Regions from separate parts of the Hyphomicrobium sp. GJ21 genome, predicted to be linked through region 2. Evidence: predicted binding sites of a transcription regulator. Region 2 holds the regulator's gene; each other region holds the start of a gene.
The links. Region 2 encodes PhoB, which activates phosphate uptake and scavenging genes when phosphate is short. Its sites were predicted from a motif close to TGTCATNNANCTGTCAT; they were not measured.
Positions count from the first base shown of each region.

Region 1: HYPGJ_RS02955 (PhoX family phosphatase) is a predicted target of PhoB. The motif match lies at 3,446-3,462, and genes of this name have one in related genera.
Region 3: HYPGJ_RS16545 (UDP-2,3-diacylglucosamine diphosphatase) is a predicted target of PhoB. The motif match lies at 2,682-2,698, and genes of this name have one in related genera.
Region 4: HYPGJ_RS13395 (ceramide glucosyltransferase) is a predicted target of PhoB. The motif match lies at 2,305-2,321, and genes of this name have one in related genera.

Region 1 covers NZ_CDHO01000001.1:625,063-630,594, forward strand. The annotation lists gene bcsS (cellulose biosynthesis protein BcsS) at 1-218, shown strand, start outside; gene galE (UDP-glucose 4-epimerase GalE) at 344-1,339, shown strand; gene HYPGJ_RS02955 (PhoX family phosphatase) at 1,394-3,397, opposite strand; gene HYPGJ_RS02960 (bifunctional aminoglycoside phosphotransferase/ATP-binding protein) at 3,602-5,227, shown strand; gene HYPGJ_RS18625 (HPF/RaiA family ribosome-associated protein) at 5,347-5,532, shown strand, end outside.
Region 2 covers NZ_CDHO01000003.1:838,558-844,089, forward strand. The annotation lists gene pstC (phosphate ABC transporter permease subunit PstC) at 1-602, shown strand, start outside; gene pstA (phosphate ABC transporter permease PstA) at 604-1,455, shown strand; gene pstB (phosphate ABC transporter ATP-binding protein PstB) at 1,452-2,240, shown strand; gene phoU (phosphate signaling complex protein PhoU) at 2,282-2,995, shown strand; gene phoB (phosphate regulon transcriptional regulator PhoB) at 3,020-3,724, shown strand; gene HYPGJ_RS12340 (zinc ABC transporter substrate-binding protein) at 3,744-4,724, opposite strand; gene HYPGJ_RS12345 (DUF1007 family protein) at 4,914-5,532, shown strand, end outside.
Region 3 covers NZ_CDHO01000003.1:1,723,857-1,729,388, reverse strand. The annotation lists gene HYPGJ_RS16565 (CoA pyrophosphatase) at 87-743, shown strand; gene HYPGJ_RS16560 (hypothetical protein) at 740-1,036, shown strand; gene HYPGJ_RS16555 (CCA tRNA nucleotidyltransferase) at 1,040-2,296, shown strand; gene HYPGJ_RS16550 (hypothetical protein) at 2,389-2,622, shown strand; gene HYPGJ_RS16545 (UDP-2,3-diacylglucosamine diphosphatase) at 2,751-3,563, shown strand; gene HYPGJ_RS16540 (DUF3419 family protein) at 3,608-4,852, shown strand; gene HYPGJ_RS16535 (class I SAM-dependent methyltransferase) at 4,863-5,507, shown strand; gene HYPGJ_RS16530 (hypothetical protein) at 5,530-5,532, opposite strand, start outside.
Region 4 covers NZ_CDHO01000003.1:1,070,057-1,075,588, reverse strand. The annotation lists gene HYPGJ_RS13405 (apoptosis inducing factor family protein) at 1-161, opposite strand, end outside; gene HYPGJ_RS13400 (DNA starvation/stationary phase protection protein) at 182-709, opposite strand; gene HYPGJ_RS13395 (ceramide glucosyltransferase) at 1,074-2,240, opposite strand; gene HYPGJ_RS13390 (hypothetical protein) at 2,364-2,627, opposite strand; gene HYPGJ_RS13385 (hypothetical protein) at 2,862-3,041, opposite strand; gene HYPGJ_RS13380 (hypothetical protein) at 3,038-3,361, opposite strand; gene HYPGJ_RS13375 (UDP-glucose/GDP-mannose dehydrogenase family protein) at 3,705-5,036, shown strand; gene flhA (flagellar biosynthesis protein FlhA) at 5,248-5,532, shown strand, end outside.

The DNA.
Region 1 (5,532 bases), on a different contig from region 2:
AAAGCGTCATCTTCGGACCGGAAGCCTCGGTTCTTGATGACGACGGCGACGTGGCAACGCGCGTCGGTGCGTTCACGACCTTGCGCTATAACGTGACGCCGAAAATTCCGATGCGCTTGACGTTCAATATCGGCAATCAGTTCGTCAACGACAGCGGCGAATCCCGTAGCGGTGGCGAAGGCCTCTACGGTGGTGGCATGGTCCGCTTCGACTACTGATGGCCGTCCGGCAGCAAGCTCCGGCTGCATGCCGACGATGATTTAAAGCGCTTCCGTTTCCCAACGGGGGCGCTTTTTCTTGTGCGATTATATTTTGAAATGCTTCGGAAGGTTGTTGCAACGTCATGAGCGTCTTGGTCACGGGCGGCGCCGGATACATCGGCAGCCATATGGTTCTCGAACTTCTGGATGCCGGCGAGAACGTTGTCGTCATCGACAACCTGTCGACGGGCTATCGCTGGGCCGTCGCGCCGGGTGCAGACCTCGTCGTGGCGGATATTGCAGACACCGACGTCGTTCGGCAAACAATCCGCGACCATGATGTGAACGCAATCATCCACTTCGCGGGATCGATCGTCGTGCCTGAGTCCGTTGCCGATCCGCTCGGCTACTATCTGAACAATACGGTCAAGTCGCGCGGGCTGATTGCGACGGCCGTGGAATGCGGCGTCAAAAATTTCATCTTCTCGTCGACGGCCGCCGTCTATGGCAATCCCAAGGAAAATCCTGTCACGGAAACGGCGGCGCTGTCGCCGATGTCGCCTTACGGATCGTCGAAGCTGATGACAGAAATCATGCTCGCGGATACGTCGCGTGCGCACGATTTTCGCTTCGTCGCGCTGCGCTATTTCAACGTCGCGGGCGCCGATTACAAAGGCCGCTCGGGACAGTCGACGCCGAAAGCGACGCATCTGATCAAGGTCGCGTGCGAGACTGCGGTCGGCAAGCGCGGCCAGATGGAAGTCTTCGGGACCGATTACCCGACGTCCGATGGAACGTGCGTTCGCGACTACATTCAGGTGAATGATCTGGCGGCCGCTCATCGGGCGGCACTGAAATATCTGCGCAGCGGCGGGGCGTCGGAGATTTTTAATTGCGGATATTCGAAGGGGTATTCGGTGCACGAGGTCATCGCGGCGGTGAAGCGCGCCTCGGGGAACGATTTCAAAGTCGTGCTGTCGCCGCGCCGGGCCGGCGATCCGGCGGCGATCGTTGCGGCATCGTCCAAGGTTCGCGACGCGCTCGGATGGACGCCTCAGCATGACAATCTCGATGAGATCGTGCTCCAGGCGCTGAACTGGGAGCGCGGCGTCGATCGCTTGAAAGCTTCGGCCACCTAGCAAAGCGTCGTTGTCGCTCAGGCATCGGCCTGGCGTTGTCGGCGCGGCTTCCCATCATGTTCCGATCTTGCCGCCGCCCTTGCGCGTGATGGCGACGACGGACGGACGCGCCGGCATGTCGGGTTTGAAGTCCGGCCAGCGCGTCGAAAGATCTTCGTAATACGAATAGCGGCCGAACTCAGGCCAATCCGGTCCGTCATCAGCGGGATGCTGAACGGCGACGAACGCCGTCGTGTCGTCGGGTGTGAAGCAAGGGCCGCACATTTCGGCGCCGTGCGGCACGCGGAAGAAGAGCTTCGACGTGGCGCGTGATGGTCCGTCGGTGTCGACGGCCCAAAGTCCGTCGGCGCGGCCGGTCGCCTTGGCATCGTTGCCATCGGTTGCGACCCACAACCGTCCTGCGGAATCGACGACTGCGTTGTCCGGCATACCGAACCAACCATTTTTGCTCGTCTCGGTGGAGAATGTCGCTCCGACCGCCGCGACGGACGGATCTCCGCACTTGAGCAGAATTTCCCAGCGGCCGTGCGTTGCTGCGTGGTCGCCGCCATCTTCGATGATTTCGATGATATGCCCGAAGGCATTTTCGGCGCGCGGGTTCGCGGCGTCGACCTCTTCCGGCTTTCGCTTCGTGTTGTTGGTCAGCATGATGTAGACGCGCCCGGTCGCGGCGTGGGGCGTGATGTCCTCGGGGCGATCCATTTTGGTAGCGCCGACAAGGTCCGCCGCGCGGCGCGTCTCGATCAGGATGTCGGCCTGATTGCTGAAACCGTTAGCTTCGGTGAGCGGTCCTTGCCCGAAAACAAGCGGTAGCCAGAGAACCGATCCGTCGGCCGAGAATTTCGCGACATGCAGCGTGCCCGCGTCGAGCAGTTCCATGTTCGCCGCGCGGTTCGTCGGATCGAAGCGGCCTGCGGTAACGAACTTGTAGACGTAATCGAAGCGCTCGTCGTCGCCGAGGTAAACCGCGACGCGGCCGTCTTTTGCAACGACGTTATCCGCGCCTTCGTGTTTGAAACGGCCGAGAGCGGTGCGCTTTTTCGGAACGGACTGTGGGTCGAACGGATCGACTTCGACGACCCAGCCGAAACGGTTGGCCTCGTTCGGCTCTTTGGAAAGATCGAACCGATCTTCGAAGCGGCCCCAGGCATAAGGCGCCGATGGAATGGAGAGGCGCTGATAGTTCGCCGTTTCGCGGTGGCCCTCCGGCAGCGCGCCGGAGAAGTAGCCGTGAATGTTTTCTTCGCCCGAGACGAAGGTTCCCCAAGGCGTCATCGCGCCGGAGCAATTGTTGAGTGTGCCGAGGACTTTGTGTCCGCTTGGATCAGCGTTTGTCTTGACGCGATCCGTACCGGACACCGGTCCGGAGAGATGGATTTCCGTCGCGGATGTGACGCGCCGGTTAAGGGGAGAGTCTTTTATCAAAGCCCATTTGCCGTCGATCTTTCGGATCTCTGCGATCGTCGCGCCGTGCGCCATCGCTTCGATGCTGAAGCGCTCGGGCGTCGCGGCGTGCATGCTGAGCTTGCCGTCTTTGATCTCGACGATGCCGGGAAACATCAGATGCGGATTGGTGTATTCGTGATTGACGAACAGCACGCCGTGCGATGACGGATCGGCCGCGTCGGGCATCGGCAGATAGCCGACGAAATCGTTGTTGTAGCCGAACTGCCGGGCCTGTGCTTCAGGCGTTTGCTGCGCCGGGTCGAAGCTTGGCGAGTCCGGAAAAAGCGCGTCGCCCCAGCGAAGGAGAACATCGGCGTCGTAGCCTTCGGCGACATGATGATGCGCGTCGACTCCGGCTTCGACTTCAATGAAGTGAAACGCGGACTGGCTGGTCTCCGCTTGGGTGGCTTCAGCGGCGGCCAATGCTTTCGCGCCGATCGTCGTCGAGATCGCCGATACCGCGAGCGCACCCAGCAGAATTTCACGCCGCGAAAAGCGCCGGCTGATAATCTCGCCCATAGTCGGGTTGCCGGACGTGTTGCGCGGCGGGGCGTCGGCGTGCTCCAGCATGCTGGCTGCAAAAGGCGATTCACGTCGTTCGTCGGCGCTCATGGCTTATCCTGACACGTCTGTTCGGGGACACCAGCCTAGAGGCCTCCCTTGACGGATTCGCGACAGGACTCAGCGGCAAAGAGGCTGGATCTGCGAGGAGGCGCGCTTCCAAACGCCGCGCGAATCCTGTGCTCATCGCTTGGCGCCGGGTGTTGCTATAGCGTGCTGGCTTACGAGATTGGATGTGCGGGAGATCGCATCCGCATGTCGAACGCGTTGCTGTTCGCCGGCCCATACCTCAATTCGAGCTGGCTCCGCGCCGCGAATGGAAGGAAACAGATGCGCATGGTGCTCGATCATGACCAGACCGCTATCGTCGATTTTCTGCGCAATACGCGGCCGAAGGGCACGGTGGAGTCGGATGTTGCGATCATCAGGACGCATATCTCTATTGTTCTGTTAATCGGTCCGCGCGCGTTCAAACTGAAGCGCGCCGTCAAGCTGCCTTACGTAGACTTTTCGACAGCGGAGCTTCGTCTTGCCGCGTGTCAGCGGGAAGTGGAACTCAATCGAAGAACCGCTCCGGCGATCTATCTCGGTGTTCGCCGCATCACGGCCGAGCCGGATGGCTCTCTCGCGCTCGATGGGAATGGTCCTCTTCTCGATGCTGTGGTCGAGATGCTGCGTTTCGACGAGAACATGTCATTTGAGCGGATGGCGAAGAGGCGCATGCTGACGCCTTCGCTGTTGACCGAGACTGCGAACGCGATTGCGCGCTTTCACGCCGTGGCCGAAGTCAGCCGAGGCAATTCCGGGGCCGCCATCATGGCCGATGTGCTCGCGCTCAATGCTGCGGCCTTCGCGACGACAGATGTTTTCCGAAGGGAGAACGTTGTCGGGCTCAATTCCGCGTTAGACGCCACGCTCGATCGCCATCGCGAACTTCTCGATCGTCGTGGGGCGGCGGGAAAGGTTCGGCGCTGTCACGGCGACCTGCATCTCGGCAATATCTGCCTCGTCGACAACACGCCAACGCTCTTCGATTGTATTGAATTCAACGATGCTATGGCGACGATCGACGTCTTGTATGACTTGGCTTTTCTGCTGATGGATCTTTGGCATATCGGTGAAAGCTCAGCAGCTAACCTGGTTTTCAACCGATACTTCGATCATGCGGATGAGGACGACGGCATTGCGCTGCTGCCGTTCTTCATGGCGGTCAGGGCTTCGATCCGCGCGCACGTTCTGGCGACGCAATGCCAAGGCCAGGGCTTGAACGATGAGGGTGTTGCGGCGCAGGCGAGACGGTATTTTGAACTCGCAGGGAGTTTGCTTGAGCCGCAGTCCGCGCGTCTCTTCGCAATTGGTGGTTTGAGTGGAACGGGAAAATCCACAATCGCTGCGATGATCGCCGATCGCATCGGCAATGCACCGGGCGCCCGCGTGCTTGCGAGCGATCGCATTCGCAAGCGGATGTTCCAAGTTTCAGCCGAGACCAGATTGCCGCCTGAGGCCTATCGCAGCGAAATATCGGAAAAAGTCTACGCAACCCAGTTGAGCGAAGCCGCAGCCATAGTCGCGACTGGGCATTCGGTCGTTGCGGAAGCGGTGTTTGATCGCGAGGAAGACCGCGTGCGCATCGCAGATTGTGCGCGCAAAGAAGGCGTTTCGTTCACCGGCATCTGGCTCGATGCGCCGACGGACGTTCTTCTCGAGCGTGTCGATGCGAGGCGCAATGACGTTTCCGACGCGACAACCGAAGTCGTGCGATTGCAGGCGATGCGTCAGCGAGAGCCGACGAGCTGGATCGAAATAGCCGCGCTCGGGGAGCCTTCGGAAATCGCAGCCCGTGTCATGCGAGCGATCGCGAGAGGAACTTCCGCGCGCTAGTGCGGGTAACGGCAGTGTCAAGCGCGGCTTATTTTATTGATACTTGTCAATGCTTGCGCCGGGCGTTGTTCTTCAATTTCGCATGTTAGCTAATCAAGCGAAGCAAGTGCAGGTGAAACATGCAGACGCCAGTCCAAATCAGTTTCGAGCATCTCGAACATAGCGGTGCCATCGAGCATCGCGTTCGCGAACAGCTTGAGAAGCTCGAGCAGTTCTGTGGGCGTCTGACAGCGGCTCGCGTTGTCGTCGCCCGCGAGCAGCGGCGCCATCACAAAGGCGACAATTACAGCGTTCGGCTGCTTCTC
Region 2 (5,532 bases):
TGCTCGCCGGCATTCCGAGCATCATCTACGGCATCTGGGGCCTCTTCTTCTTCGCCCCCTTTCTGCAGCGCAACGTGCAGCCCGAGCTGATTGCCTTGTTCAAGGACGTCCCCGTCCTGAATAGCCTTTTCGCCGGACCGCCTTACGGCATCGGCATCCTGACCTCCGCGCTCATTCTCGCGATGATGGTGCTGCCGTTCGTGACCGCCGTCTGCCGCGACGTGTTCGACACCGTCCCGACCGTGCTCAAGGAAGCCGCTTACGGCATGGGCTGGACGACGCGCGAAGTCGTGAAAAACGTCGTCATTCCCTATACCCGCGTCGGCATCATCGGCGGCGTCATGCTCGGCCTCGGCCGCGCCCTCGGCGAAACGATGGCCGTGACCTTCGTCATCGGCAACGCACACCGCGTTTCAGCTTCCATCCTGGCGCCGGGCACGACGATCTCCGCGACCATCGCCAACGAGTTCACCGAAGCAGTCGGCGACCTCTATACCTCGTCGCTGATCGCCCTCGGCCTCATCCTGTTCTTCATCACCTTCGTCGTTCTCGCGCTTGCACGGCTCATGCTGATGCGCATCGAGAAGAAAGCGGGAGCGTAACATGGCACTCGACCGTGGCCGGTATCAGCGCCGGCGTATCAGAAGCAGGATCACCGTCTGGCTGTGCTGGGCGGCGGCAGGCTTGGGCCTCGCGATCCTCGGCATCATCCTTGCGACGCTGCTCTACAAAGGCTTCGCCGGGCTCGGCATCAATGTCTTCACCGAGATGACCCCGCCGCCAGGCAGCGACGGCGGCCTTCTGAACGCCATCGTCGGCAGCCTCATCATGACGGTCATCGGCGTCCTGATCGGAACTCCGATCGGCATTCTCGCCGGCACCTACATGGCCGAATACGGACGCTACAGCAAAGTCACGTCGTTCGTGCGCTTCATCAACGACATTCTGCTGAGCGCGCCGTCGATCGTGACGGGCCTCTTCGTTTACGAATTGCTGGTGCGCCCGATGGGACACTTCTCGGCGATCGCCGGCTCTGCCGCCCTCGCCGCGCTCGTCATCCCGACGGTCGTCCGCACGACCGAGAACATGCTGCTGCTGGTTCCGAACACGCTCCGCGAAGCGTCGTCCGCTCTCGGTCTCCCGCAGTCGCTGGTCATTCGGAAAGTTGCCTATAAGGCGGCGCGCGCCGGCATGATCACGGGCGTGCTGCTCGCGATCGCCCGCATCAGCGGCGAAACCGCACCGCTGTTGTTCACATCGCTGAACAACCAGTTCTGGTCCACCAACCTCAATGCTCCGATTGCGAGCTTGCCGGTGGTCATCTTCCAATACGCTCTGAGCCCCTACGAAGATTGGCAGCGTCTCGCCTGGACAGGCGCGCTTCTGATCACAGTCGCGGTTCTGACAATGAGTATTCTCGCACGTTGGCTAGGTTCTTCGAGGTCCCCACAATGAATGTCATGTCCAAGGACGTGGACTCCGCGCTTACGGAAAAGATTTCCGTCCGCGATCTGAAGTTCTTCTACGGGTCGTCCCTGGCCCTGAAGTCGATCTCCATGCCGCTCTACGAGCGTGAGGTGACGGCGTTCATCGGACCGTCCGGTTGCGGCAAGTCCACACTGCTGCGCGTTCTCAATCGGATGTACGATCTCTATCCGAACCAGCGCGCCGAAGGCGAAGTCCTGTTCGATGGCGAGAACATTCTCAATCCGCGCCAGGACCTGAACCTTCTTCGCTCGCGCATCGGCATGGTGTTCCAGAAGCCGACGCCGTTCCCGATGTCGATCTATGAAAACATCGCCTTCGGCGTCCGCCTTTACGAGCGCTTGCCGAAATCCGAGATCGACGCCCGCGTCGAAAGCGCGCTCGAAAAAGCCGCTCTCTGGAAAGAAGTGAAGGACAAGCTGCACAGCAGCGGCCTGAGCCTTTCCGGCGGCCAACAGCAGCGCCTTTGCATCGCGCGCACCGTCGCGATCCGTCCTGAAGTCATTCTGTTCGACGAACCGTGCTCGGCGCTCGATCCGATCTCCACGGCACGCATCGAAGAATTGATCGATGAGTTGAAGAACGAGTTCACGATCGCGATCGTTACGCACAACATGCAGCAGGCGGCCCGCGTCTCGCAGAAAACCGCATTCATGTATCTCGGCGAACTGGTCGAGTTCGGCGATACGAAAAAGCTGTTCACCAATCCCACGGACACCCGGACGCAGGACTACATCACCGGCCGCTTCGGCTAGTGACCGCTTCCAGAGGCCAACGAATTTTAGGACCGACTTAGATGAACGAACACACCGTCAAGTCATACGAAGACGAACTGAAGCTGCTCGACCGCCGCATCGCCCAGATGGGCGGCTACGCAGAAAAGCTTCTCGTCCAGGCGATGGACGCCCTCGAACGCCGCGACCCGAACCTCGCCGAAACGGCTGTTTCGAGTGACGCGATGCTCGACCAGCTCGAGCGCGAGGTGCAGGAGCAGGTCATCCTGATGATCGCCCGCCGCCAGCCGCTCGCGAACGATCTTCGCCACATCATGACGGTCCTCAAGATCGCGGGCGACCTCGAGCGCATCGGCGACCTCGCCAAGAATATCGCCAAGCGCGCGCTGGCCGTTGCTTCCGAAGCCTATCCGAAGCCGTTGATGACCGGCATGCGCCACATGACGGAAATGGTGCAGGCTCAGCTGCGCGACGTTCTCGACGCGCTCGCCACCCTCGATGCCGATAAGGCGATGAAGGTCTGGCTGAGCGATGAGCAGGTCGACGCGATGTATAATTCGCTGTTCCGCGAGCTTCTGACCTACATGATGGAAGATCCGCGCAACATCGGCCTGTGCACGCATTTCCTGTTCGGCGCCAAGAACATCGAGCGCATCGGCGATCACACCACCAACATTGCCGAGAACATTCATTACCTCGTCCACGGCGTTCCGATCGCCGATGACCGTCCGAAGGGCGACCGCACGTCGTCGACCCTGATCACGCCTCGCGAATAATCGAAGGAACCAAGGCGTAATATCATGGCCGCCAAGATCATCGTCGTCGAAGACGAAGCACCGCTCGTTGAGCTTCTGAAGTACAATCTCCAATCCGAAGGCTACGACGTCGTGCACGCAGCCGACGGCGAGGAAGCCGAACTGCTCTTGGCGGAACAGAGCTACGACCTCGCGATTCTCGATTGGATGATTCCGAAAATCTCCGGCATCGAGTTGTGCCGGAGACTTCGCAATCGCACCGAGACGCAGAACCTGCCGATCATCCTACTGACGGCGCGCGGCGAGGAAGCCGACCGTGTGCGCGGACTGACGACCGGCGCCGACGACTATGTCACCAAGCCTTTCTCGGTTCAGGAGCTGATGGCGCGGATCAAGGCGCTTCTTCGCCGTGCCGCTCCCGAGCGCATGAGCGACATCCTCGTCTCCGGCGAAATCGTCATGGATCGCGGCGCCCACAAGGTCACCCGCGGCGCACGCGAAGTTCGCCTCGGCCCCACCGAATACCGGATGCTCGAAGTCTTCATGGAGAGCCCGCGCCGGGTACTCTCGCGAAATCAGCTTCTCGACCGCGTCTGGGGCCAGTCGTCCGAAGTCGACGAGCGCACGGTCGACGTCCACATCGGACGTTTGAGGAAATCGCTGATCCGCGGCAACGAAAGTGATCCGATCCGCACGGTTCGCGGCGCGGGTTACGTCTTCGACGGCCGCGAGGCCGAAGCGCCGGTCTGACGCCGCGCCGCCAGCAGCGTCAGCTTTCCGCGTCGAGGCAGCGCGCGATATTGCGCGCCAGCCCATGCATCAGATCGAAATAGAGATCGGGGCCAGGCGTCAGCATCAGCCCTTCGGCGTCGAGCGTTCCCGAACGCGCCTTTGTTGCTTCCGTCACAGCGCTGATGAGCTTCGGCTGGAAGTCCGGCTCGCTGAACACGCAGACGGCACCGAGCGAGACGATCTTGCGCCGAACTTCCGTCAGACGCCGCGCGCTTGGCGGAATGTCCGGGCTGACGGTGATCGAACCGACGGCGTTCAGCCCGTAGCGATGCTCGAAGTACTGCGTCGCATCGTGAAACACGATGAAGGGTTTATCCCGCGCGCGACTGAGCTCTGTCGTGATGTCCTGGTTCAACGCATCGAGACGCCGATCGAGCGCCGCGGCGTTGGCGGCGAGCCTGGCGGCATGCTCCGGATAACGCGCCGAAAGCGCATGCGTCACACTCGCCACGATCGCCTTGGCGTTGCGCGGATCGAGCCAGATATGACCGTCCTTGCCACCCTCCTCATCATCGTGACCGTCATGTGCTTTGACGTCCGCGTGCTCTTCGTCGATCGCGTGCATATGGACGTGCGGCTCGAACGTTCCGCCGCGCCGTTGATCCAGCAGCGTAATGCCAGGCGCGTCCGCGAGCGTCACCACGTTGACGCTCGGCGGCAGAGTTTCCACGATCTTATGCGTGAAGGGTTCCAGTCCGTCTGACGTACGGATGAAAATATCGGCATCGTTGATCGCGCGCGCCGTTGAGGGTCTGAGCGTAAACGTGTGCGGCGACGCCGCGCCGTCAACGAGCAGCACCGGCACGCCGACACCCGCCATGACCTCGCTGACAAGCGCATGGATCGGTTTGATGGTGACGACGACCTTCGGCGTCTCCGCGGCCGCTCCGGCGCCGGAAAAGACGGCTGCCAGCAGTATGAAGCCGGCTCCGACGCGCGCGGGACTGAATTTTGCCATCGAAACCCTGTCGAATGCTATAAACATCGTATAATATAACAAGCCGAATAAAACGCCCACAAGCCAAAACACGTGCACACCATCGGCTGATGATTGATCCCGGTGTCGCATTGTCGCCACGTTCGCAATGCGACGGTAAAGGGCGGCGCCGAAGCGTCGTCACGTTGCGGCAGGATACGAGGTCGGCGAGTGATTTTAAGCAATAAACGGATCAGCGTGCTTTTCGCTCTCGCAGCCTGGCTGATACTGCCGGCAGCGGCGTCGGCTCATCCGCATATGTGGATCACTTACGAGATGACCGTCGAATACGATAAGGGCATGGTCACCGGCGTCGACCATATCTGGTCGTTCGACGACGCTTACGCGGTCATGGCGCTCGAAGGTCTCGATACCAACAACGACGGCAAATACGATCAGGCAGAGCTTGAGCCGCTGTTGAAGGTCAACATGGATGGCCTCAAAGACTTCAACTATTTCACCGTCGCAAAGCTCGGCAGCGAGACGCTGCAGTTTTCACCACCCGAGAATGCCCGTCTCGAATACACGAACAAGGTTTTGAAGCTTCACTTCCACCTGTCGCTCGTGAAGCCCGTGTTCTCCGATGCACAGGGTCTGACGATCGCCGTTTTCGATCCGTCCTATTTCATCGCCTTCGAGCCGGAAGCGACCGATGCGGTGAAGCTCGCGGCCGCTCCCGCAGGATGCAGCGCGACGCTGATCGACCCCGAAGCTGAAAAGACCGACGCGCAATCGCAAAAGCTCGGCGACGCGATCGCGCAGCAGTTCGGCGGGGCCGCTATCGGATTTG
Region 3 (5,532 bases), 890 kb from region 2:
TTTGCGGTACGTTCGAGAAGGTATCGTGATTCAGCGGTAACCGGCCAGCCGCGGATCACGCCAGACATATGGTTACAATTCGTAAAATGTCCTCTCTTTCCGCCCCGAATGTGACGTCAACGGACCTAAACGCCGAAGTTTTCGAAAAGCTCGCCCGTGCGCGTCTGCTGGCGGAGCCGCCGTTGATTAATGGAACGCACGCGTCTGGCGATGACGATCTCAATCCGGATGCCGGAATTTTTTCCTCCGACGTCCGGCATGCGGCCGTGCTCATTCCGATCGTCGCGCACGCGCCGCTGAGCGTTATCCTGACGGAGCGGACGGGGCATCTTTCCTCTCATGCCGGGCAGATCGCTTTCCCAGGAGGAAAGGTCGAGACCGACGATGCGAGTCCGATGGCCGCCGCGGTTAGAGAGGCGCGGGAAGAAATCGCGCTCGACGGATCGTTCATCGAGCCTCTCGGATATCTCCCGACGTATCGCACGGGCACGGGTTTCATCATCACGCCGTCCGTCGCGCTGGTGCGACCGGGATTTCATCTCGTTCCAGATCCGGCGGAAGTCGCCGACATTTTCGAAGTGCCGTTTCAGTTTCTGATGAACGAAGCCAACCATAAAATCGACAGCCGAACCTGGCGCGGCAACGAGCGGAGGTTCTATGCCATGCCCTACGGCGAACGCTATATCTGGGGCGCGACCGCCGGAATCATCCGCGCGCTTTATCGGAGACTGTTCAGCGCATGATCCGCATCGTTTTCGAGAACATCTTTTTCTTTCTGCTGCCGACGCTGTTCTACATCGCGTGGGTGGCATTCCGGGACGATGAATGGAAAGGCCTCGGCGAAATCATAAGCAATGCGCCGCTGCTCAAGCTGTTCATCGCGGGCGCTGCGCTCATGCTGACGACGCTCGTGGCGTTCTCAACGCGGACCTCCAATGCGCCGAATGACGTCTATGTTCCGCAATCGATGCACGATAAAAATCTCGAACCCGACCGAACAATTCGCGCGCAGGAACCGCAACCCGAAAAACCTTGAGTCATGACGCAGCTCACCGCGACCGGTCCGCGCCTCATTGCAGGATGGCTCGACGCCAAACCTCTTCGCAACGTTTTCGCGGCATTTGATGCGGCGCAGGCGGAGGTTCGCGTTGTCGGCGGCGCCATTCGCAATACGCTGATCGATCGCCCAGTCATCGACGTCGATCTTGCAACGCCGGCTGTTCCGGAGGCCGTCATCGAGCTTGCGCGTCGCGCGGGTCTCGGCGCGCATCCGACAGGCATCGAGCACGGCACGGTGACGCTCGTTTCCGAGGGCGTTGGATTTGAGGTCACGACGCTTCGGCGCGATATCGAAACCGACGGACGCCATGCGACCGTCGCATTCACCCAGTCGTGGGACGAGGATGCGCAGCGACGGGACTTTACGATCAACGCGCTTTATTGCGGGCCGGATGGGACGATCTACGATCCGATGGGCGGGATTGCCGACCTTCGCAGGCGGCGCGTGCGCTTCATCGGCGATGGCGAAGCACGCATTCGTGAAGACTACCTGCGCATCCTGCGGTTCTTTCGCTTCAGCGCCGAATACGGCAAAGGCCACCTCGACGCCGACGGTCTGGCGGCCGCGATCAAGCTCAAGCAAGGCCTGAGCAAGCTCGCCGCCGAACGCGTTCGCTCGGAGTTCCTGAAGCTGCTCGCGGCGCCCTACGCCGCTGAGGTCGTTCGGACTATGCACGAGAGCGGAATTCTGGCGCTCGTGCTTCCCGGCACCTTGCATCCCGAGCGGCTGGCGCGGCTGCAGGCAATCGAGGCCGGCCTCGGTCAACCGCCGGACGTGATCTGCGGACTGGCGGCGCTCGCCGTTTCAGGCCCGGGCGATGTCGATGGGCTGGCGCGGAGGCTCCGCCTTTCCAATAACGAAGCGTCTGCACTCCGGTCCGCGGCAAGCGTCGATCCGGGTCTCGATCCCGCGCAGCCCGAAGCCGCTGCCTGTGCCGCGCTCTACCGTCTCGGCACGGAGGCCTTTAGACGGGCCGTGGTCGTCGCGTGGGCGCGATCGAATGCTTCCGCCACTGAGGCTGCCTGGCGCAAGCGCGCGCTTCTGGCGGACCGCTGGAGCCCGCCAAAGTTGCCCTTCAGCGGCAGCGACGTTCTCGCTCTCGGGATACCAGCGGGCCCGGCCGTCGGCGAAATACTGAGGGCGTTCGAGGCGTGGTGGATTGCGGCGGCTTTTCCGACCGATCGCGCCTTGCAATTAGAAAAGTTTGAAGCTTTCGCGACAAACGAAGTTCATTAACAAAGCATTAAATTTTACTTCAAACTGCTCAGCACCGTGTTTATGGTCCCACCCCGGGGTTTCGTTTGTATCGCGTCGAGGGGAATGCCCGGATGGATAATTTTCGTCACGAACGTGCTCGCTCGCTAAAATTCGTTCAAGTCGTTTTCGCAATTCTCGCACTTTTCAGTCTCACTGCGGCTCTCGCCGTCGCCACCCGAGGAACTGAACTCGGTCTGCCTGAATCGTCGACCTACCCGATCTCTCTCGCATTTCTGATGGTTGGCGTAGTCGACACGGCGCTCCTGTTCGTCTGGGAACACATTTTCCAGCGCATTGAATTTTAAGTCGCGCCGCCACATCTGAGCGAAATTAACCGCTGCCCTCGCGACGCGTCGCAGGCTGCCGTCATACGCGTGTAACATGAATCCCGTCCTTCGCTTGGCATGAAAAGCTTGGCGATTGGGGGCCGAACTTGAGCGCCGCGACCGCATCCGGGGAACTGAATTACCGCGCCGTATTCCTTTCCGATGTCCATCTCGGAATGCGCAATTCGCAAGCGCCAGCCCTTCTCGATTTTCTACGCTACGTCGAAAGCGAGCAGCTTTACCTCGTCGGCGACATCGTCGACTTCTGGAAAGTCCGTCGCGGACCGCACTGGCCGCAAAGTCACAACGACGTTCTGCAAAAGCTTCTGCGCAAGGCGCGCAAGGGAACGCGCGTCGTCTTCATTCCCGGTAATCACGACGACGGGCTGCGCGACTACGCGGGCATGAACTTCGGCGGCGTCGAACTTCGCCGCGACGCCATTCACGAAGGCGCCAACGGCAAGCGCTACCTCGTTCTGCACGGCGATGAATTCGATGTCGTGGTGCGTTACGCACGCTGGCTCGCGTTCCTCGGCGACCGTTCCTACGATGCGGCGCTGGCCTTGAACGTGCCGTTGAATTACGCGCGGCGCATGCTGGGCCTTGGGCATTGGTCGCTGTCGGCGTTCCTGAAACTCAAGGTCAAAAGCGCCGTCAACTTCATCGGCGAATTCGAGGATGCGCTCGCTTCCGAAGCGCGGCGCCGAGAGGCCGATGGCCTCATCTGCGGCCACATCCATCATGCCAACAATCGCATGATCGACGGCATTCATTATCTCAATTGCGGGGATTGGGTCGAAAGCTGCACCGCGATCGGCGAGCGCTTCGACGGCCAATTCGAAATCATCCGATGGAAAGAGCACATCGGTCAGCGCGCGACGCAGGCCGCGTCAGGGCGTTGGCTGATCGAAGCCGCTTAAGAATTCAAACGCCGTAGCGAAAGCGGCGATCAGGGAGATCGTGTGTGAACGTATCCGCGAAAGTCTTCGAACCGACCAGCGTCGACCTGCTCAGCGAGGCTGTGCACCATAACCGCGCGTTGAGCGCGGCAGGCTTTCTCGAACGAACCTTCACATTCGCTTTTCGCTCGATGGTCTATCCGCAGATCTGGGAAGACCCACGCGCGGACATGGAAGCGCTGGAATTCACGCCGCAAAGCCGCGTGATGACGATCGCGTCCGGCGGCTGCAACGTGATGAGCTATCTGACTGGAAACCCGGCTCGCATCATCGCGATCGATCTCAACGAGACGCATATCGCGCTTTTGAAGCTGAAGCTCGCCGCCGCCCAGCACCTTCCGAACCACGCAACGTTCTATCGCTTTTTCGGCTCCGCCGACGATCGCCGTAACGTGCATCTCTATCGCGATCTGATCGCGCAGCATCTCGATGCCGAGACGCGCGCCTATTGGGACGGCCGCGACATCAGCGGACGGCGGCGGATCTCGCGGTTCGCGCGCAATTTCTACCGCTATGGACTGCTCGGCCGCTTCATCACGAGCGGACACGTCATGGCGCGCATGCTCGGAGCCAATCCGAAGCGCATTCTAGACGCACAAACGATCGACGAGCAGCGCGAGATTTTCGATCGCGAGATCGGGCCGGCGTTCGACCATCCGCTGCTGCGCTGGATCACGTCCAACCGGGCTTCTCTGTTCGGGCTCGGCATCCCGCCCGTGCAGTACGATGCGCTGTCGGACAACGGCGCGCGGCCGATGTCGGAGGTTCTGAAGGAACGTGCCCAGCGCCTCGCGACGGGCTTCGATCTCAAGGACAATTATTTCGCCTGGCAGGCGTTTGGGCGGCGTTACGCTCCGCAAGGACAAGGCCCCTGCCCGCCTTATCTCGACAAGGCAAACTTCCTGGCAGTCAAGACGCGCACGAACCGCGTGACCGTCGTCCATGACAACATGATCCGCTTTCTGTCGAACGAACCCGCCGAAAGCCTCGATCGCTATATCCTGCTCGACGCGCAAGACTGGATGGACGATGCGACGCTCAACGCGCTGTGGCGCGAGATCACGCGCACGTCGCGTCCGGGTGCGCGGGTCATTTTCCGCACCGCTGGCGAGCCGAGCATTCTTCCGGGACGCGTTTCGAGTGCGCTGCTCGAGCGCTGGACGTACGATGCGGCGCGCTCCGCTGACATTCACGCGAAGGATCGCTCGGCGATCTACGGCGGTTTCCACCTTTATCTGAAACGCGACTGACGGAGCGCCGATGTCGGACACCGCTGCCGGCGCCATGGATGTCATCTATCGGCACCAGCGCTTCATTTATGATCTGACGCGGCGGCATTATCTTCTGGGACGCGATCAGATGATCGCCGACCTAATGCCGCCCGCGAACGGAACCGTGCTCGAAGTCGGCTGCGGGACGGCGCGCAATCTGATCTGCGCGGCGCGGCGTTATCAGAACGCGCGCTTCTTCGGGCTCGACGTCTCGGAGGAGATGCTGAAAACCGCGCGCGCCTCGATCGCGAAAAGCGGCGAGAGCAACCGGATCAAAGTTGCACAAGCCGACGCGACGGCGTTCGATCCGCAGGCACTGTTCGGCCTTTCGTCGTTCGATCGAATTTTTATTTCGTATGCGGTGTCGATGATTCCCGCGTGGCAAGCTGTGCTCGATCGGGCAGCCGCAACGCTTGCGCCGGGCGGCGCGTTGCACGTCGTCGACTTCGGAACGATGGACGAGATGCCGAACGTCGCGCGCAAGGCGATGCTTGCGTGGCTCGCGCACTTCAGCGTGACGCCGCGTAGAAACTTACAGGACGTCGTGCGCGCCGTGGCCGAGAGGCACGGCTTAGTATCCTCGTTCCATCAAGGCCGGTTCGGCTACGCGGCGATGGCAAAGATCAGTCGCTGAAGAATTCGACGCGTGGCATCCGTCA
Region 4 (5,532 bases), 230 kb from region 2:
GTGCACGTGGCGCCGACGGCGAATATTTCGGCGCCAGTTTTCGCGAGCAGAACAGCTTCGCCATCAAAGTGACCGAGCAGCATCTTGCCGTCCACGATGTCCGATGCGGGAACACCGCGCGCGAAATCCGGGCCGGAAAGTTGCTGCTCGTTCGATGACATGCCTATTCTCCGTCGTCGTATTATGCGCCGTTCGGCACCTGCCGCGTTGCTTCAAACAGGAACCAGACGCGACGCTCTGTTTCGTCGATCCAATTCTCGAGCAGGCTCGTGGTTGCCACGTCGTTATGCTCGTCGCAGAGGTCGTGTACTTCCTGCATCGAACGGACGAGCTGCATGTTGTCGTCGCGCAATTCGGACAACATGTCCTCAGGCGTGACGTAATCGGCGTCGTTGTCGAGGACGCGCTGCAGCTTGGCGATCTGGCCGGTCGAACGGAGCGTGGTGCCGCCGATCTTGCGGGCGCGCTCGGCGATGTCGTCGGTCATGTTGAAAATCTGCGTGCCCTGCTCGTCGAGCATCAGGTGATAGTCGCGGAAGTGCGGACCGGACATGTGCCAGTGGAAGTTTTTCGTCTTCACGTAGATTGCGAATACGTCGGCGAGAAGAATGGTCAACGCACCGGCAATGTCCTTGATCGCGTTATCGGAGAAGATCGAAGGCGTATCGAGAGGCGCCTTGCGCCGGGCTTTGGCGGATTCGGGCTTCATGACGGTCTTCCTTATGATGCGGGTTGGCTAACGAGGGGGAGAGTCGATCCAACAGACGTACCGTGACTGGTTCGGCGAGATGGACAACGCGCAACATAATTATTCGCTCCGTTCGTTACGATTAGCTGATCAATTTTTTTTGTTTGAGCTGCCGCTCAACCAGCATCATGCCGCCGCCGGCCCGGCCAGCTGAATCCAGGCATCCGAGCAATTGACGACGATCAAGCTTTGGATGTCCGATTGAACCCGAAGGTTCCTCGGCCCTGCACATGCCCGCGCCAAAATGCGTTAATGCTCGGGGTTTTATTGAAAGGCGATGCAATCGCGTTGAGCCGCTTGTGTCGCGTGCGGGCTCGGCGCGGCGTCAGCGGTCGCTAGTGGCGGCCAGCGCATGGCTCGGTGATTGCGAGATCTCTTGACCCTTCGCGACGCTCATGTCGTTTCCGCGCCAGACGAACGTATCGCCCGACCAGCCTTCGAGCCAAAGCACCGGCAACAGAAGGTCTCGCGTCATCCATGCCAGCGGCGACATCAGGCGGAGATGCCAACCTGCGACGGATGCCAACACTGCTTCGGCTCCGTACCAGACGCCAACGAGAGCCGTCAGAGCCACGAGCGGATCGACATCGAAATTCGCCGCGGCGGCGACGCCTGCCAATATCGGAAAAAAGCTTCCGGTGAAGACCTCCGGCGCATAGAATAGCTGGAACGTCGCGCGCCGCAGGCGGGCCCAGCGCACCTGCCGGTCCCACACTTGACGGAGTTTGCGCGGGCCCAGTGGCTGCTCGAAAGGCCGGTCGACGAGGCGCACGCTCAAGCCGCGCGCGCGGACGATCTTCGTTGCCGCCGCGTCTTCGGCGATTTCGCGGCCCAGCGCTTCGATGCCGCCAACGGCGTCCAGAATATCGCGCCGCCAGAGCATCGATTTTCCTTGCGCGAAGCCGAAGCCGACTGCGTCGGCCGCCGATTGCCATCGCGCCTGATAGGTATTGAGGAACGCGCATTCGAGCTCGGCTTGAAAACCGATCGGACGACTGCCGACCGGCGGCGAGCACACCAATCCGACGCCGGGTCCGAAAGCCGCGAACATATCGTCGAGATAGTCAGGCGGCATCAGGACATTGTTGTCGGCTAGCACGATCCAAGGATGGCGCGCGGCTTCCCAGCCTTTGACGACGTTGTTCAGCTTTGGATTGCTCGTTGGACGATCGTCGCCAATCAGCAGCCGCGCCGGAATGTGCGGATGTTGCGCGATCAGCTTGCGAACCAGAGGCACGGCCGCATCGCCTTCGCGCGCGGCGCAGAAGATGATTTCGTAGGAATCGCTCTGAAGCTCGAATGTCGAGCGCAGAGTCAGCTCGTCGAAATGGTCGATACCGCAGACGGGCCGCACGATGCTGACCGGCGTCGATTCCGGTTCGCGGCGCTTTGTGCGCGCGAGCACGCGGAATAGTGCGAGAGCGATGGTAATGAGATGTATTGCCGTCGCCAGGGCGCAAAAGATCAATGCCGCCGTCGCCAATCCGGCCATCGTGCCTCCGTCGCAAAGCCTATCGCTGAATTTCAGGATTTGATGAAATTTCGACGACGGATCGGCGACGGGTGCATGACAGGAACGCGAGTTGGCACGCAGCGCGGCGAAAGAGGTTTCGTCTCAGCCAGCCGGCGGTCTGTTCGTGAGACGCGTGTAGAGTGACGTTGCTCCGTAAGCGCCGAGTAGCGCCAGCGCCACCATGCCTGCGACCGAAGGGAGTCCTTCGTTGAGACCCGCGTTGACGAGGCCCCAGTATGCAATCGCCGAGCCGATAAGGCCGCCGATTGTGCCGAGCACGATGTTCGCGAAGCCACGCAAGGAAAGGCCGTACAAGAGCCCAACGATGATGCCGGGATAAAGTGCAGGCCAGAAATGATCGCCCATGAGAGCCCCTCGCTCCGAACGCTGAGATAGCTGCATCGTCGATCGGCGCGCCGGATGTCAAGCGACGGCACCAAAGACGCGGCTGATCGCGAGCCGTTGCACGTCACTTCGCAGGACAGGCTCAAACGAAAAGGCCGGAACGAAAAAACCGGCGCGTTGTGCGCCGGTTGAAGTTTCTGCTCGCTCTAACGAGCGGCCAAGTCCAGGAGTGCAAAGCGTGGCTTAATGGAGGTGTCAGAAATCCGGTTCCGGTCCGACGGCCGCGATCGCTGGCAGTGGGTCCCATACCGCCTGGTTGTTCCCGGTTTCAGTCTTCTGCTGGCGCGAAAGAATGTAAACTTCGCGGGAAACGCGCGTTTTAATGCGCTTCGGCTGGCCGCGCAGCCTCTGGAAATAGCTGTAGCGTTCACTCATAGCGACGCGCCCTCCAGTGCAGCTGACGCGTGACGACGCCGGCGACGGCTGACCGCGTGTGCGATGGCTGCACGCTCCGCGAGAAGCGCGTTTGCGAAACGGCGGCCTTCGAGCGCGTGATAGCTGCGAAGAGCCGCATGAAACTGATATTCGCGCTCGCCATCTTCGCGAATGATCACGCCGGCCTGGTCGTCGCCGACTTCAATGACATACGATTTGGACATGAGTTCATCTGTTGCCGGCGGTTGCGCCAGCATCCTCTGGTCATCAAGTTGTTGGGTCAGTGCGTTGAACTGCGGGAACGTGATCAGCAGCCACAACAACAGGACATCGGCGCGAATGCGCCCGGTATCTTGGCCAGGGGATCTTTGATCAGGTCAGTCATAGCGGTCTCCATCTGCGGAGCCCACGGCGTGCGTGAGGCTTAGCGTTTGATGACGCGGCGCAAGTCGCTTCCGAAATCACCGCGGCCGACGCAATGGCGCGCCGACAGATGCAAGAAAGCCGAGTGGCCTCGTAAAGTAAAAGAAGAAGAAGTGGATTGCTTTTCGGGGCGGTTCTGAAACAAATCGCGCACCCGAAACAAACGGCAGTGCAGCAAGGCGTCCGCCTGTCGCCAAGTCATTGTTTCAGCACAGATTTATCGCACCCTGGGGAGCCTTTATGAAGATTTGCATGATCGGAGCGGGTTACGTCGGGCTCGTTTCGGCGGCCTGCTTTTCCGATTTCGGGTGGACCGTAAACTGCGTCGATAACGACCCCAACCGATTGGCCGCACTCAAAGCCGGGCAATCTCCGATCTATGAGCCGGGTCTGGAAGCGCTCATGGAGCGCAACGTCAAAGCCGGACGGCTGGTGTTCACGGACGATCTCAAAACATCTGTCGCAAATGCCGACGTTGTTTTTCTCGCGGTTGGAACGCCGATGCGGCGCGGCGACGGCTATGCGGACCTTTCCTACGTCTTCTCTGCGGTCGAGGAGACAGCGCAATATCTCGACGGCTTCACCGTCATAACGACCAAGTCGACGGTTCCGGTCGGCACAAGCCGCGAGATCGAACGACGACTCAAGGCGAAACGCCCTGATGCGGATGTCGCGGTGTGCTCGAATCCGGAATTCCTGCGCGAAGGTTCGGCGATCCAGGACTTCACGCATCCCGACCGCGTGCTCGTCGGAACCGACGACCCGCGCGCACGCGACGTCATGGAACGCCTTTACAAACCGCTCGCGCTGCGCGGCTCTCCGGTCATGTTCGTCGAACGGGAATCGGCCGAGCTCGCGAAGTATGCCGCGAATGCGTTTCTCGCGCTCAAGATCAGCTTCATCAATGAAATCGCCGACGTGTGCGAAGCCGTCGGCGCCGATGTGCAGGAAGTTGCATCGGCCATCGGCCGGGATCGGCGAATTGGCGACAAGTTTCTGCATCCGGGTCCGGGTTATGGCGGCTCGTGCTTCCCGAAAGATGTCTCGGCGCTGGTCAGAACGGCGCGCGAAGCGCGTGCTCCGGTCTCGATCATCGAGCAGGTCGAACGGGTCAACCACGAGCGTAAACTCGCCATGGCGGTGCGCATCGAGGCGGCTGCCGGCGGATCGGTGCGCGGCAAGACCGTCGCAATCCTCGGCGTGACGTTCAAGCCGAATACCGACGATATGCGCGATGCGCCGAGCCTGCTGATCGTTCCAATGCTGCAGGAACGCGGCGCAACGGTCCGGGCCTGCGATCCGCAAGGCCGCAAGCAAGCCGAGCCGATGCTTCCCGGCGTCACATGGTGCGAAAGCGCCGATGAAGCCGCGACCGGAGCCGACGTGCTCGTGATCGTTACCGAGTGGAACGAATACCGTGCGCTCAATCTCGAAGCTATCAAGTCGCGCATGAGCGGCAGCACGATCGTCGATTTGCGGAACGTCCTCGATCCTGCGGCGGTCCGGGAGCTTGGCATCGCGTACACCGGCATCGGCCGCGGCAGGCACACGGCCAGCCAAAAGACCGGCTGATCGTCGTTCGATTTGGCGTTCCCTATTGGCGGGGCATTGCATCTCGCCAATAGGACAAGTTGCCGATACGCGTCATCGTTATCGCCCTGATCGGTGAGGCGAATCGGCAGCAGAAATCCGATTTAAGGCGGAGTTTCCCGTTCCGGCGACGACCTCGCGCAAGCTTCAGATTGCAAGCTTGCCGGCGCAGCGCATCGGGGACCCTCGCTTTATGGCAGCAACAAAGACCGCAGACAGCGGCATCGGACTCGTATTGGGCCAGCGCGACGCTGGTCTCGCGGTCGGCGTCGTCGCCATTCTGACAATCCTGTTCCTGCCGCTCCCCTCGTTCATGATCGACATGGGGTTGGCGCTGTCGATCGCGCTGTCGATCGTCATTCTGATGGTCGCGTTGTGGATACGACGCCCGCTGGAATTCTCCGCGTTCCCGACCATTCTGCTGATCGCAACGCTATTGCGACTTGCGCTCAACGTGGCGACGACGCGCCTCATTCTT